2 regions of the Xenorhabdus ishibashii genome follow, and region 2 is predicted to be linked to the other one. Evidence: predicted binding sites of a transcription regulator. Region 2 holds the regulator's gene; the other holds the start of a gene.
What was found. The regulator LexA, encoded in region 2, represses DNA repair genes until DNA is damaged. The targets are predictions, from matches to a motif close to TNCTGTATGTACATACAGNA.
Positions count from the first base shown of each region.

Region 1 (8,122 bases), 1.7 Mb from region 2:
TATATTTTACCAGTGTAGAGGTTTCCCGATGTTTAAACCGAGGCTTAAACAGCGATTCTGAAAGGTTTTTTTTCGTCATAACAAAAGAAAAATCTTACTGTTTGTCACAAACTGGTGGAACGAAAACGACGCCCATATCCCATGGCTGCTCAATCCATGTGTTTTGGGGAATGTCAATAACATAATCATCTACAAGAGGGCGACCGGCAGGTTTGGCAAAAATCGTGACGAAGTGAGCTTTAGGATACATTTCACGGATTGCCTGGGCAGTGCCTCCGGTATCAACCAGATCATCAATAACAATGAACCCTTCACCGTCACCTTCCGCTTTTTTTAGTATTTTCAACTCGCGCTGATTATCGTGATCATAGCTGGAAATACAGACAGTATCGACATGACGAATGCCCAATTCGCGAGCCAGTAACGCTCCCGGAACAAGGCCACCACGGCTAACGGCAATAATGCCTTTCCACTGTTCTACGGGAAGTAAACGTTGCGCCAATTGACGGGCATGTATTTGCAACATATCCCACGTTACAACATATTTTTCACTCATAAAGTTAGATCCTGGAGACTAAAGAATATTTCAGAAAAGCGTTTTTTTGCGGAAAAAAGGTTGCGCGAGATTATAGTGATTTGAACCAACAAAAACCAGTAAAAACAAGGTAAGCCCTCATTCTTACTGCCCATTGCTGGCAATAAAATGATATTCTCAAGCATAGCAGGATATTAGGCCAATGCAGATGACAAAAACGCCCTGATGTGTCAAACAGTACCACTTCCTTCTCATTAAGATTCAGTTACAGGAGATTCGCCGTGTCCGAATTATCAACGCTATCCCCACCCTCCTTATGGGATATTTTTGCCCAGATTTGCTCCATCCCTCATCCTTCCTATCACGAAGAGGCTCTCGCATCCCATATTATTGAGTGGGCAACAAGCAAAGACTTCCATGTAGAGCGGGATGAAGTGGGTAATATTTTGATCAGAAAGCCAGCTTCAAAAGGCATGGAAAACCGCAAAGCTGTTGTACTTCAAGCGCACCTTGATATGGTTCCACAAAAAAATAACGATACCCAACATGATTTCACACAAGATCCTATTTGCCCTTATATTGATGGTGATTGGGTTACGGCTGATGGTACAACGTTAGGCGCGGATAACGGTATCGGTATGGCTTCCGCTTTGGCGGTATTGGCGGATGAATCCGTTAAACACGGCCCATTGGAGGTTTTGCTGACCATGACTGAAGAAGCCGGTATGGATGGCGCATTTGGCCTGAAACCTGACTGGCTGCAAGCTGATATTCTGATCAATACCGATTCAGAAGAAGAAGGCGAAATCTACATGGGTTGTGCGGGCGGCATTGATTTTTTCACAACCTTACGACTGTCCCGTGAAGCGCTGCCAGATAATTATAAGACGCTGAAATTAACTATTAAGGGATTAAAAGGTGGTCATTCTGGTGGCGATATTCATCTTGGATTGGGTAATGCCAACAAATTACTGGCTCGTTTCCTGGCTGCGTATTCCAGTGAGTTGGATCTGAAATTAATTCATCTGCAAGGCGGAACCCTGCGCAATGCCATTCCTCGTGAAGGTTATGCCGTGATTGCTATTCCTGCTGATAAAGCCGAAAAACTCAATCAAATAAAAAGCAGCTATCTGGAGACATTGAAAAACGAATACTCCGTCGTTGAACATAAGCTTACTCTCTTGTTAGATGAAACCGAAACATCATCACAAGCGCTAACAGCAGATTGCCAGACTCGCTTCATATCCATGCTCAATAGCATGCCGAATGGTGTTATTCGTATGAGTGATGTAGCCAAAGGTGTTGTAGAAACTTCGCTGAACGTAGGCGTTATCACCATGGACGAAGAGAAAGCCGAGATTATCTGCCTGATCCGTTCACTTATCGAAAGTGGCAAGGTTTACGTTGCTGAAATGCTGCACTCGCTGGCAAAACTGTCTGGCGCAGAAACCGTGACAAGTGGCAGCTATCCGGGCTGGCAACCTGACGCCAATTCTCCAATCATGCATTTAGTACGTGAAACTTATCATCAACTCTTCGATAAGACGCCGAACATTATGGTGATCCACGCCGGTTTAGAGTGTGGACTCTTCAAAAAACCGTATCCTGCTATGGACATGGTTTCTATCGGCCCAACCATTCGGGGTGCCCATTCCCCTGATGAGAAAGTACACATTAAAAGTGTCGGTCAATATTGGCAGCTACTCACTGCAATTCTAAAAGCTATTCCGGCTAAAGAATAATAGAAAGTTATACTGCCTCTCCCCTGCCATCTGCTTGTGGGGGAGATTGTGTTTTTTACACCTTACCATTCCAATAAAAGCTGGCGTTCCAGTTGTGGGTTTTGTAATGTCACATGCAGACCTACCAACCTGACTCCTCGCCCTTCCCTGCGTGTTTCCCAAGCCTGCCTGGCTATTTGAATCAGATCGTGTTTATCCAACATAGGGTGGACATGTTCCTGTGTTGTCAATTGAAAATCATCAAACTTTAATTTGATACCTTGGCGGGCAATGCGGAGATCAGGCTTTACCTTTTCCAGCCGTTTTTTCAGCTCAGGATAAAGTTTTTCAATCAGCTCCACACATTCATGCCATTGATGGATATCCTGCGCCAAAGTTCTTTCTACCCCAACCGATTTACGCAAGCGTTCCTGTGTAATTGGTCTTTCATCAATACCGTGACAGCGTTCCCAAAGTGACAATCCAAACTTACCCAAACTTTTTATTAGTATCAGCTTGTCATAACGTTGCACATCAGAACAGGTTTCCAATCCCATGTCTGATAAACGCTTGGCTGTGACTTTTCCGACACCAGGAATTTTGCGTAATGGCAATGAGTTAACAAAAGCCTCTACTTGTTCAGGAGAAATAACATATTGCCCATTGGGTTTATTGATATCAGAAGCAATTTTGGCTAAAAACCTGACGGGTGCAACGCCTGCGGAAGCGGTTAACTGCAATTCATCAAAAATTATCTGACGAATTTCTTGAGCAATCAACGTGGCAGAACCGTGACAATAATGGCAATTCGTCACATCCAAATAGGCTTCATCTAAAGAAAGAGGTTCAATCAATTCAGTGTAACGGGAAAAAATTTGGCGGATATGTTGAGATATTTCTTTATAATGCGCCATTCTGCCAGGAATAACTTTCAATTGGGGGCAAAGCTTTAATGCCATGGCGGTGGACATCGCACTATGCACCCCAAAACGACGGGCAGGGTAATTTGCCGTGCTAATTACCCCCCTTCGATCAGCGCTCCCGCCAACTGCAACCGGAATATCGCGAAGGGAAGGATTATCCCGCATTTCGATGGCAGCAAAAAAGCAATCCATATCAATATGAATAATTTTTCGCATCTGCTCTCCCCATGCCAAACAACTGTATAAATATACAGAAAGAGATCATGAAACTCTAGCTAATTTTTCAGCAAAAATTCAACAAATTGATTTCTTGGATATCCTTATAGGATAAAAATAATTTCCATTTTGAAATCAAATTTACCCTAAGCCATAGATTTTATGCTATCTTATATTACGATGAAAATGACAACAAAAAACAATAAATATAATAAATAACATATTCTTACAACAATTACCTCATCTAATCAAAAAGGTTGAATAGGATTCAATATCGCATGGATTTTGTCAGCACCACGAAGAGTATAATTTCTATTTTGAAATCATTTTTTTGCGGTGTTATAGTCTTCATAATATTTTTATTATCCGAGATGAATGACAGTGAAAAAATCAGAAAACACAATAAGTAACAGTTATTTAAATCAAACCGCTTCACCTAACCAAAAGAGTGAACTGGGATTCAAACTTGTTCTGGTTCTGGGAATGTTGAGTGCCATTGGCGCTCTTTCAACCGACATATACCTTCCTTTATTCCCCGCCATGTCACATGCACTAGTCACGACTCAGGCTGGTATTCAATTAAGTCTAACTTCCTTTATGGCGGGTCTTGCAATTGGACAATTAATCATTGGTCCCTGGTCGGATGCTATTGGCAGGAGAAAACTGTTATTAGGTGGCATGATTTTGCTAACTGTAGCATCAATTGCTTGTTCATTATCTGCAAATATTGAGATGTTAATCATTAGCCGCTTTTTTCAAGGTGCTGGTGGCGCATCAGGTATTGTTCTGACACGAGCCATTGTTTCCGACCTCAGTTTCGGTAACAAAGCCGCTTACTATTTCAATCTAATGCTGGCAATACAAGGTGCAGCACCAATAGTTGCTCCATTGATAGGAGGAATTGCTGCTTATTTCCCGTGGCAGGTTGTATTTATCTTTATGGCGGTTATTTCACTGATAATTACCACCTTAACGTTCGTTTATGTACCGGAAAGTTTACCGGATAAATCAGCATCTGGTGGCAATAAGAACAGTCTGGTTAAGCAATTTTTAAAACTGTTCAAAAATAGAACCTATATGGGATATACCCTAATATTCTCCTCTACTTTTGGGGCACTGTTTGCCTATATTTCAGCATCACCTTTTATATACCAGTCCATGTTTAAATTCAGTCCTGGATTTTTTTCCATTGTATTTGCGATTAATGCCGGAATTATGATGTTCAGCAGCATACTGAGTGCCCGATGGGTTGAGCGGTTCGGTGCCAGAACGCTTGTCATAATTGGTGTTGTAACCACTTTCGTCTTAGCTTGTTTGCTACTGATTGTGAATTATCTCAGCCTCTATCAGCTTGAGTTAACGACGGCAATTTTCATGATGCTTATGTTTACGATGGCATTTATTTTTGGCAATGCAGCTAGTTTAGCATTAACAGCAGTTCCTGATGTAAGAGGGGCTGGCTCTGCTATCCTCGGTGCTCTTCAATTTGGCGCGGCTTCTTTGACGGCATTTTTAACTGGTCTTGGCAAATCTGTGTCTCTGTTTCCTATATCTATTGTATTAATCGGCTGTGGGATTATCACTCTCTTTTCCCTGATGTTAGTGCGTGTAAGGAGATAAATGAAATGAGAAATCATGAACAAAACACTATTGTAATTCGTGGTGCAAGGCAAAATAACCTTAAGAGTATTGATTTACGTATTCCTAAGAATGTCATCACTGTGTTCACTGGTGTTTCTGGTTCAGGTAAAAGCTCTCTTGTATTCGGTACAATTGCTGCGGAATCCCAAAGACAGCTCAATGATACTTTTCCGCCTTATATTCGGCATCGGTTACCGTACTATGGTCAGCCTGATGTCGATGAGATAAATAACCTTACCACCGCGATTATCATTAACCAAAGGCGGATTGGGGAAAATGTCCGCTCGACGGTGGGTACAGCATCAGATATTTATACTTTATTGCGCCTTTTGTTTTCCCGAATCGGTAAACCCTTTGTCGGGTATTCCAACATTTTCTCTTTCAACCACCCATCAGGTATGTGCCCCAATTGTGAGGGGCTGGGCATTGCCAGTACGATAGATGTAAAAAAACTGCTGAATGAAGACAAATCTCTGAATGAAGGTGCAATCGCATATTCCTCATTTGCACCAGGCACCTGGCGGTGGCGCCGATATGTTCATTCGGGGTTGTTTGATAATAATAAGAAAATCGCCGATTATTCGACAGAAGAACGCCAGCTTTTGCTTTACGCGGATAACATTGCACCGACCACCCCATCCCCTGACTGGCCTAAATCTGCCCGATTTGAAGGACTCATTCCCAGATTCACGCGCAGTTATCTTGTAAAAGATAACAAAGAGTACCAAAGTGAAGAATTTCGGAATATTGTTTCAATGAAACAGTGTCCTGCCTGTCATGGACAGAGACTTAATAAACAGATCCTGTCATGCTCAATTCAGGGTAAAAGTATCGGTGATTGTGTCGATATGCCGATTATAGCGCTGAGCCAGTTTATCGCAACACTGGTTGCTCCTTCAGTGAGCACGCTAATTGATGCCTTAAAAGAACGTTTAGCCTCAATGTGCTCTGTCGGTCTGGGATATCTAAACCTTAACCGTTCAACCCCAACATTATCAGGTGGAGAGTCGCAACGATTAAAAATGGTGCGACATTTAGGCAGCAGTCTCACCGGAATGACTTATATCATTGATGAACCCAGCACCGGATTACATCCCGCCGATATAGCAAAACTTAATACACTGATTCAGCAATTACGTGACAAGGGCAACACTATCTTGATGGTCGAACATGACCCGGATGTCATTAAAATCGCAGATCATGTCATTGATTTAGGCCCCTGTGCAGGTGATAACGGTGGAATTATCACTTATCAGGGCAATCTGAGTGGGTTACGAGCCTCTGGCACATTAACAGGAAAATATCTGTCTCAAACAACCCGCCTTAATCGAAATCCCGAAAAACCACTTGGTTATATCTCTGTCAGAAACGCAACACTACATAATCTTAAAGAGATATCGATAGAGGTTCCGCTGGGAATAATGCTTGCTGTCAGTGGCGTAGCAGGCTCCGGAAAAAGCTCCTTAATTATGGGAGAGGTTGTTCCTCAATGTACAAATGCGGTTGTTATCGACCAAAAACCCATTCATACCTCGAAACGCTCACATATTGCATCGTGGAGCGGTATTTTTGAACACATCCGAGAGCGTTTTGCGCTGGCTAATCACGTGGATAAATCGTGGTTTTCCCCCAATGCGAAGGGCGGATGTCCGGAATGCAAAGGATTAGGCGTGATTGAAACCGATTTGGCTTTTATGGATTCGATATCCTTGCCTTGTGAAGCTTGTCAGGGGCAAAAATTCAATAAAAAAACTTTAAATTATAAATATAAAGGAAAAATGATTGTTGAACTCATGAATATGAGTATTACTCAGGCAACAAATTTTTTTGCGGGAGACAGCCAGATCCAACCCACATTAGAGAATATTCAGAGTGTCGGGTTAGGTTATATGCGCCTCGGTGAATCGCTTGATCACCTGTCTGGGGGAGAGTGTCAAAGACTGAAACTGGCATCTTACCTTAACAATAAAGGTGACGTGTATGTCTTTGATGAACCGACAACCGGTCTTCATCCTTCTGATGTGGAGGTACTTATTACGTTGTTTCGCCGCCTTGTCGAACAGGGAAACTCTGTTTTGATCATTGAACACAATATAGAAGTTATTGCAGAAGCGGATTGGATTATTGATTTAGGTGAAGGCGCAGGGACTGAGGGTGGTCAGGTGATGTTCAGTGGCACACCACAGGCGATGTTTGAAGAGGGTAATTCATTGACCGCAGATTATTTACGTCAACATTGTCGCTCAATAAAACCAGAAAAAATAAAATGCTAATTAATTAAGCGGGACAACCAAGTGTATTCTTCAGCATGTTACATAGATTGTCCCAACAAAGACTCACGATCCTTTTCTTTTAACACATTGATTTTTTAAAAAACTCACCTTCACATCCTATAGAATTATTAATCATCCAATTATAAATAGGAAATGCATCAATAGTTAAAAATGATTCGTTATGGAACTGTATTGATGCCACATTATTAGATTTCAATGCAATAATTTCACTTTTACCTAATCGTTCAAGATAAACCAATCGATTATATTTTGGCGTAAACCAGTGCGGTAATTTGTGCATCGCGGCAAAACTATTATAAAACCCGACATGACAGGTTATATGCTCAATGGCTACTTTATATTGCATTCCTTGTCGTGTTTTGGGAAGCCGTTTGATGGGCAAACCAAATTCAGCACAAATAAGTTGATGCCCCAGACAGGTTCCAATTAGTGGTAAATTCTGTTTTAAACGATTTGTAATCAATGCCCGTCCCGTTGCCATCTTGTCATGACTGACAGCGTTCGGGTCTCCTGGACCTGGACCAATAAACAGAATATCTGTTTTACCTGAATTCATTAATTGCGGCAAACGTGCCCCAGACTCAGACCATGAAACGATCGTTACATTATGCCCGATATAACGTAACTGGTAAGCAATCATCTCAGTAAATGAGTCCTCCATATCAATGAGCGTAATGGAAGGAAGACAATTGGGTGCCAATGCTATTTTTTTAGAATTATCTAACCAGAAAGAAGAAACTTTATGATTACGCTGCTGTAATATTGCAACGATATTACTCAACACAGGTTCAG
Region 1 covers NZ_NJAK01000001.1:2,749,676-2,757,797, reverse strand. The annotation lists gene frsA (esterase FrsA) at 1-79, opposite strand, end outside; gene gpt (xanthine phosphoribosyltransferase) at 95-556, opposite strand; gene pepD (beta-Ala-His dipeptidase) at 817-2,277, shown strand; gene dinB (DNA polymerase IV) at 2,340-3,395, opposite strand; gene Xish_RS13115 (multidrug effflux MFS transporter) at 3,777-5,015, shown strand; gene Xish_RS13110 (ATP-binding cassette domain-containing protein) at 5,021-7,309, shown strand; gene Xish_RS13105 (chorismate-binding protein) at 7,389-8,122, opposite strand, start outside.
Region 1: a site for LexA is predicted at 3,416-3,435, ahead of dinB (DNA polymerase IV). Genes of this name have one in related genera too.

Region 2 (8,122 bases):
TGAATATGCATTTTGTTTCCAATGTTGATGGAACCCACATTGCCGAAACGCTAAAAAACTTAGATCCAGAAACTACCTTGTTCTTGGTTGCTTCTAAGACGTTTACTACGCAAGAAACGATGACTAATGCACATTCTGCCCGTCATTGGTTCCTGCAAAGTGCTATTGATGAAGCGCATATTGCGAAACATTTTGCGGCATTATCTACCAATGAACATGAAGTGAAAAAATTCGGTATCGATCCCCAAAACATGTTTGAGTTTTGGGATTGGGTAGGGGGACGTTATTCGCTTTGGTCTGCAATTGGCTTATCCATTGCGCTTTCTATTGGTTATGAAAATTTCGTACAGTTGTTGAGTGGCGCTCATGCAATGGATAAACACTTTGAGCAAACCGCCTTCGAGCAAAACATTCCTGTTTTATTGGCACTGATCGGCATCTGGTACAACAATTTCTTTGGTGCAGAAACTGAAGCGATTCTGCCCTATGATCAATACATGCACCGTTTTGCGGCCTACTTCCAACAAGGCAACATGGAATCAAATGGTAAGTACATCGATCGTGATGGCAATCCCGTGAATTACCAGACAGGGCCGATTATCTGGGGTGAGCCTGGCACCAATGGTCAACATGCATTCTACCAGCTTATCCATCAGGGAACTAAATTGATCCCGTGTGATTTTATTGCACCAGCAATTAGCCATAACCCAGTGAGTGATCACCATAGCAAACTGCTCTCCAACTTCTTTGCACAAACGGAAGCACTGGCATTTGGTAAAACACAGGCTCAGGTAGAAGCTGAATTTGTGCAAGCAGGAAAAGCTGCCGAAGAGGTGGCAAATGTTGTGCCATTCAAAGTGTTTGAAGGTAACCGTCCGACCAACTCCATTTTATTACGTGAAATTACCCCATTCAGTTTGGGAGCATTAATTGCGATGTATGAACATAAAATCTTTGTTCAAGGTGCCATTCTGAATATCTTCTCATTTGATCAATGGGGTGTAGAATTGGGCAAACAATTGGCGAATCGTATTCTGCCTGAACTGCACGATGCAGAAGTTGTAACTAGCCATGACAGTTCCACAAATGGCCTGATTAACCAATTTAAAGAGTGGCGTTAATCTGAACCTCCATATTATCTAATATTTTCTCACCTTAATAACAATAGTTATTAAGGTGAGTTTTTTTGTGATTTACATAATTTGTTATCAACTTTTAATTTTATTGGTCTGCAACATGATATCCTCACTCCCCATTCGTTGTGCTGTCGGGGAAATTGATATTCCCCGCAATGGGAAAATAATAATGGCAGATGACACAATATTAAATTCAACCCCCATCCACTGGTTATCATCAAATGAGACTGACCTTCTGCCTGGATCTGTTTTAGATTGGCTGATGGAAGTAGGCTCTATGACACATCGCTTTGAACAACATTGCCAGCATGTATCGGTTGCTCCTTTTAGGGAGAATTTTATCACTCTGGAAGAGTTAAATGATGAAAGTGAGCACTTACCTGTAAGTGAAAAATATTGGTTACGTGAAATTGTCTTGTATGGGGATAACATCCCGTGGCTTTTGGGACGCACAGTTATTCCTGAGGAAACCCTCACTGGCCCAGATGAAAAATTGGTGGATGTGGGAACTGTTCCTCTTGGACGTTATCTTTTTAGTGGTAATAATTTAACACGAGATTATATTCAAATAGGCCGGCAGGGCGAGCGTTGGGCACGCCGTTCTTTATTGAGGCTGTCGGGCAAGCCACTGCTGCTCACAGAGGTTTTTTTACCGAATTCACCTGTATATAAATAGAATTAAGTTCCACAGAACTAAAGGGGAGAAATAGATTGAAGGTCAGTATGACGCGGAATAAATGGCGTGCTTATTGCCGTTTAATGCGTATCGATAAACCCATTGGCACATTATTACTATTATGGCCAACATATTGGGCATTGTGGATCGCCACAAAAGGTATGCCAGATTTGCACATAGGGTTAGTGTTTACTCTCGGTGTGTTTTTCATGCGCGCGGCGGGATGTTGCATTAATGATTTCGCAGACAGAAAATTTGATGGGTATGTAGAACGGACAAAATCTCGTCCTCTTCCCAGTGGGGATGTTACCGAAAAAGAAAGCAAAATCTTGTTTGCCACACTGATACTCATTTCTTTTGCGCTGGTTCTGACACTGAATAAAATGACAATTGCATTGTCGGTTGTTGGTCTGGCACTGGCGTGGATTTACCCTTTTGTCAAGCGCGTTAGTCACTTGCCACAAGTTGTGTTAGGTGCTGCTTACGGCTGGTCAATTCCTATGGCATTTTCCGCAGTAAGTGAGTCCTTACCATTAGAATGCTGGCTACTATTTTTCGCCAATATTATTTGGTCTGTAATTTATGATACGCAGTATGCAATGGTTGATCGTAACGATGACCTGAAAATTGGCGTGAAATCGACCGCTGTGCTTTTCGGACGCTTTGATAAACTGATAATTGGCATTCTGCAATTCATCATGCTGGGCATATTGGTCTTAGTTGGTGGGATAGCGAATCTGGGGGAATATATTATTGGACAGTATTGCTGGCAACAGCATTATTCGTTTATCAGCAGAAACTGATCACAAATCGGGAAAGATCTGCCTGTTTTCAGTCATTTATGAACAATAACTACGTTGGTTTAGTTCTATTCCTCGGCATCTTTTTTAGCTATATCTAGTATGGCGTAGCTTTAATATAACGGGCGTTTATCCGCCCGTTAATTTCTTGCTTCCATAACCAGTTTGGCATCGTTATGGTTGATCTTGCGCTATCTGTACAGGTTCATTCTGTTCTGGTGGCATACTGACACTTTCAATCGTCAAGCGAATTTCAGGTGACATTAGCTCACTCAATACATGATAGAGTTCCTGAGCACTGGTTGTAATCATATCGCCGCTGTCTTGAATATAACCTTCTTCGCGTAGTGTATTGACCGAGCAAGCAAAAACTGCCTTGTCAAAGAACTCCGGCGCATTGATGCCATGCAGAACTGACAGACGTTGTGCCAGCATCCTGCTCTCTTTTTCCAGTACACCACGGCTGATTTCAGGGGTAGCATTCAACAAAGAGAGCGTAATAGCATAACGTTGCAGCGTTTCCCTGATGCCGGCTGCCAGCAATTGCAGTGGGCGAATACGTGCAGGATTCAGTACCAGCATACCTTGCTCTTTGTTGCAGATAAGGCCTTGGCGTGCCAGCTCATCAATCAAGGTATTGACGACGTCGGAGAGCGTTTCCTTACTGTAACGCATGAAAAGTTCCTGCTTGATCAGCGGATAAATCAGCGCTACCTGTCTAAGCAATTCACTGCGACTGATACGGCGGTGATGCATAACAATGCTGGTAATCAAGGATGGTAGGATCAATAAGTGCTGGATATTATTACGATAATAAGTCATCAATACCGCGCTTTCACGTGGCAGGATAATAATATCTCCTAGACCGTCCTTCTCGACTTCAAACTTATTCATCATAAGAGCATGATCTAGCAACTCTTCTGCTGTTTGGTTTGGCACAGTGATATCGTCAGTGTAAGGCACATTACGCAGTAATTGCAGATAGCAATCTAACTGTTCAATAAGTTGTTCACGAGTAAGTGCTCGCTGACGTGATGACAATAATGCCGTAGTGCATAAATTGATAGCATTGGCTGCGGCAGCATTATTGATATTGACCATAATATTGTCAGCCAATTTACTGACTGTTGGAGTCAGCCATGTTGGACGCTGAGATTCTATTGGGTCAATGGAGTCACGCCATTCTGGTACATGCTGGTTCAGGTATTGTATCAACGGGATCGGTTCACCGAAATTAACGTAACCTTGTCCCAGATTACGTAATTTGCGCAACCCGCGCACCATCTGGAAAAAGCCTTCTTTTTCCTTGGTTGCACCGCGCAGCTCTTTAGCATAAGTTGCCACTTCCATCACATGTTCATAACCGATATAGATAGGCACAATCGTGATTGGACGAGACTCCCCTCGTAGCATGGCTTGCAAGGTCATGGAGAGCGTACCCGTTTTGGGATCAAGCAAACGGCCGGTACGGGAGCGTCCTCCTTCGACAAAGTATTCAACCGAATAACCGCGGGTAAACAATTCACCAAGATATTCACGAAAGATGGTTGAATAGAGCTTATTGCCTTTAAACGTGCGGCGGATAAAGAACGCTCCGAGACGACGGAATATCGGGCCGGCAGGCCAGAAATTCAGGTTAATGCCCGCCGCAATGTGCGGTGGAACCAGCCCTTGGTGATAGAGTACATAAGAGAGCAAAAGGTAGTCCATATGGCTACGATGACATGGAACATAAACCAGTTCATGGCCGTCTTGTGCCAACTGGCGAACTCGCTCGGCGTTATGAACATTGATGCCTTGATACAAACGGTTCCAGGTCCAACTTAAAACCCGATCGGTCAAGCGTACTGTTTCATAGGAAAAATCTGCCGCAATCTCTTCCAGCATATTGATGGCGTTCTGCTTGGCCTTTTCTGGAGAAATTTTCTTGCTACGAGCTTCATCAGCAATCGCTTTTTCTATTGCTTTTGATGTCAGTAACTTGTTGAACAGATCTTGTCTGGCAGGCAAACGAGGCCCAACAGCCGCAAGACGTTGGCGGGAATAGTGCATTCTAGCCACACGGGCGAGCTTATTGGCGATGATATTATCTGTACCATGTTCATCGGCCATACGGCGTAAAGACACAGGTGTGGAGAAACGGACAAAACTATCGCGTCCAAGCCATAAGATCGCAAAAAACTTCTGCACGCCATTTAGCAAACGTAATTGTGGGGTTGTATGCCCTTCTTGCCCTTCGCGTCCTGGGGAGCGACCAAACATGACGGAAACTGGCACCATCTGGATATCCAGATCGGGATTATTATGATGCAAGTCCAGATAAGAGTGAAAAATTCTCACAGATTCATGTTTTGGCGCATAACAACGGAATACACGTGGTCCGTTATCGATAAAGACACAACTAGGAAGCTGTGTGTCACCAATTTCCAAAGGATTTAACGGATCAGGCAAATCTTGCGCCAGACATTGTTGACGTAGAGTCAATAAGTCTGTTTTTGAGTGATACGGCAATATGTACAAAATAGGCCGAGTCGTATCAAGACGCAGTTCCGCAATGGGATCCGTAGGGATTAGTTTACTTTTTACTAATAATTTTAGTGGTAAATTCAATAATTTATAATATATTTTACGCCAACCTGACATAACTGCTTTAAGCCTCTTGTTAGCAATGCATCGCAAGGATACCAGAAACAGGTTTTGAGATCTGTGGAAATAAGACAATAATAAGAGCTAAAAGTTATATAACCATACAATTATTAAGTTCATTAAAGAAAATTTTTATGGCAAATCAATCAACAGGTTTGAGCCGCATCATTAAAGCGGCTGGATATTCGGCGAAAGGAATCAAGGCAGCATGGCAAAATGAAGCGGCATTCCGGCAAGAAGCAATTGCTGCCATATTTGCGATCATCATTGCATTTTCTTTAGACATTGGCTTACTTGAGAGGCTCCTCCTGATTGGTTCTGTTATGCTGGTGGTCATTGTCGAAATCCTCAATAGTGCCATAGAAGCAGTCGTGGATCGCATCGGTAGTGAATATCATGAATTATCAGGTAGAGCGAAAGATATGGGGTCAGCGGCTGTATTGCTCACCATACTCTTGGCGCTGTTCACTTGGGGAATGATCTTTTGGTCGCATTTTGTGCGCTGAGGTGGCGTATTTTTTCATCAAATACGTTATTTAGCTGCTTTTACATGCTGACAGGTTCCCAATTCGATTTTACCTGTATATACTCACAGCTTGACTGTATAAACAAACAGGGGGCGAAATGAAAGCATTAACTGCCAGGCAGCAGCAAGTCTATGACTTGGTGCGTGACCATATTTCGCAAACGGGTATGCCACCAACACGTGCTGAAATTGCAGCGCGTCTTGGTTTTCGTTCACCTAACGCAGCAGAAGAGCATTTAAAGGCACTTGCGCGTAAAGGGGTGATAGAGATTATCTCTGGTGCATCCAGAGGTATCCGTTTGCTGCTTGAAGAGCAAGATGCAGGGGCAGGATTGCCGTTGATCGGTCGTGTTGCTGCTGGGGAACCACTGCTGGCTCAGGAACACATCGAAAGTCACTATAAGGTTGATCCTGAATTATTCAAACCAAGCGCTGATTTTCTGTTACGTGTCAGTGGTATGTCCATGAAAGACATTGGGATTATGGACGGAGATTTACTGGCTGTGCATAAAACCCAGGATGTTCATAATGGGCAAGTCATTGTGGCGCGGATTGAAGATGAAGTTACAGTAAAACGCTTCAGACAAACAGGAAACAAAATTGAACTGATTGCTGAGAATCCGGAATTTAAACCCATTGTTGTTGATTTGAGCGAACAGAATTTCACTATTGAAGGATTGGCCGTTGGCGTTATTCGTAGCGGAGACTGGTTCTGATTGTAAAGGCGGATGATTGCAGTTTGCCATTCTGGGGCGGTCATTTTTCCCAAAACCCGTTAAACTTAAGTTTAGCGGGAACCTGAAAATATATGATTATATCAGTTATGACCGCCTCATTACTCAATTTGGCCTCAAGCGTTTTTTCTTATTTCTTTTTATTTTCTTCAACCGAATGATTGTGCTGGCATGTATCACGCTTTGTGCAGGATTCAATCTCATGGCAGGAAGAACACATACCATGAACTTCTATCACACTATTTCGCAAGTGAAATCCCGTACCCTGAGCTAACTGTTGAATAGCTGATTCAATATCCTTTGCATCCTTTTCGGTTACCGAACCACAAAATTCACAGATAAACATTGCCGAAGTATGACATGGCTCTTCAAAATGATGACACAGCACATAGCTGTTTGTGGATTCTATTTTGTGAATAAAGCCTTGTTCCAGCAGAAACTCCAATCCACGATAAACCGTTGGAGGCTTGGCTTGTGGCTCGACTTCACGCAATAAATCCAGCAGATCATAAGCGCTTATCGCACTAGGCTGTTCAGTGATTAAACGAAGAATTTCAAGGCGTTGAGGTGTCAAACGAACCCCTCTTGACAGGCAGATTGCTTCAGCCTGTGCCAATAACTTTTTTTGATTGATAGTTTTCATTACACCTCTCACACCTACACGATGCTAATGACTTTAATGTTATCATGTTTTTTAACCTGAGAGTGGTATCGATATGATGTTCAGTTCTCGTCTGATGTGTAATATACCCGTGAAAAAGAGTGGTTATCTTGTCATGATGAGATACTTGAAAATAAAGTTAATCCGTGGATAAGAACAATAAAATGGGCTAAAAAACGGAGAAAATAAAGTTGAAAATATTGGATAATATCTGCGAGATCAAGTTGATTGATTTGAATAATTATGTTTCTTGGATTGAAACTACATGTAGTTAAATATAGTTTATTCATAATTAACAACGGAAATGGTATTTTAAATATTCTAAATACATCTTATTTAATTAATGGATTAAAAATGAAAGAATTATTGCAAAACCACCCGAATAATAGAAGATTTCCTGTTAATGGCTTTCGGATAATCAAAAATATCCTTAAGGAAAGAAAAAGGGTGACATTTCTCAAACCTATTCAGGTAGTGGGTTTAGGTGTTCTTTGGATTGCAACACTTTTTCTGAGTGTATTATCTGTCGGAGTAACGATACTGATCTTTGATGTTAATAACGTACCTTCAAAGGGATATATACTTTGGGCTAGCTTAATTGGCTTGAGCTTACTTGGGATATATTTCTCTATTTATAGTTTCCAACGCATCAAAAATCTCCCGATTACCGAACAGAAACGTTATTACTTACAGGCAAAGTGTTCTGTTTTGCCGGAAGAAAAGCGTCAGGCATTGCGATTGCATATAATTAGTTGTTATTACGATGGTTTTTGGATAGAAACATTAGAGCATTACCCTTTAAAAAGCCGTGTTTCCCACGATAATTACCAATATCGTATCTTACCTTTATCAGATGCAGAACCTCACCAATCTCGGATCTATAAAGATTGGGGAATACTTGATGAAAAAGATTATTGGAAAATATTGCATAATTTATGGGCGG
Region 2 covers NZ_NJAK01000001.1:1,078,478-1,086,599, reverse strand. The annotation lists gene pgi (glucose-6-phosphate isomerase) at 1-1,121, shown strand, start outside; gene ubiC (chorismate lyase) at 1,300-1,812, shown strand; partial or broken gene ubiA (4-hydroxybenzoate octaprenyltransferase) at 1,860-2,713, shown strand; gene plsB (glycerol-3-phosphate 1-O-acyltransferase PlsB) at 2,787-5,255, opposite strand; gene Xish_RS05075 (diacylglycerol kinase) at 5,393-5,764, shown strand; gene lexA (transcriptional repressor LexA) at 5,883-6,500, shown strand; gene zur (zinc uptake transcriptional repressor Zur) at 6,649-7,161, opposite strand; gene Xish_RS05060 (DUF1266 domain-containing protein) at 7,627-8,122, shown strand, end outside.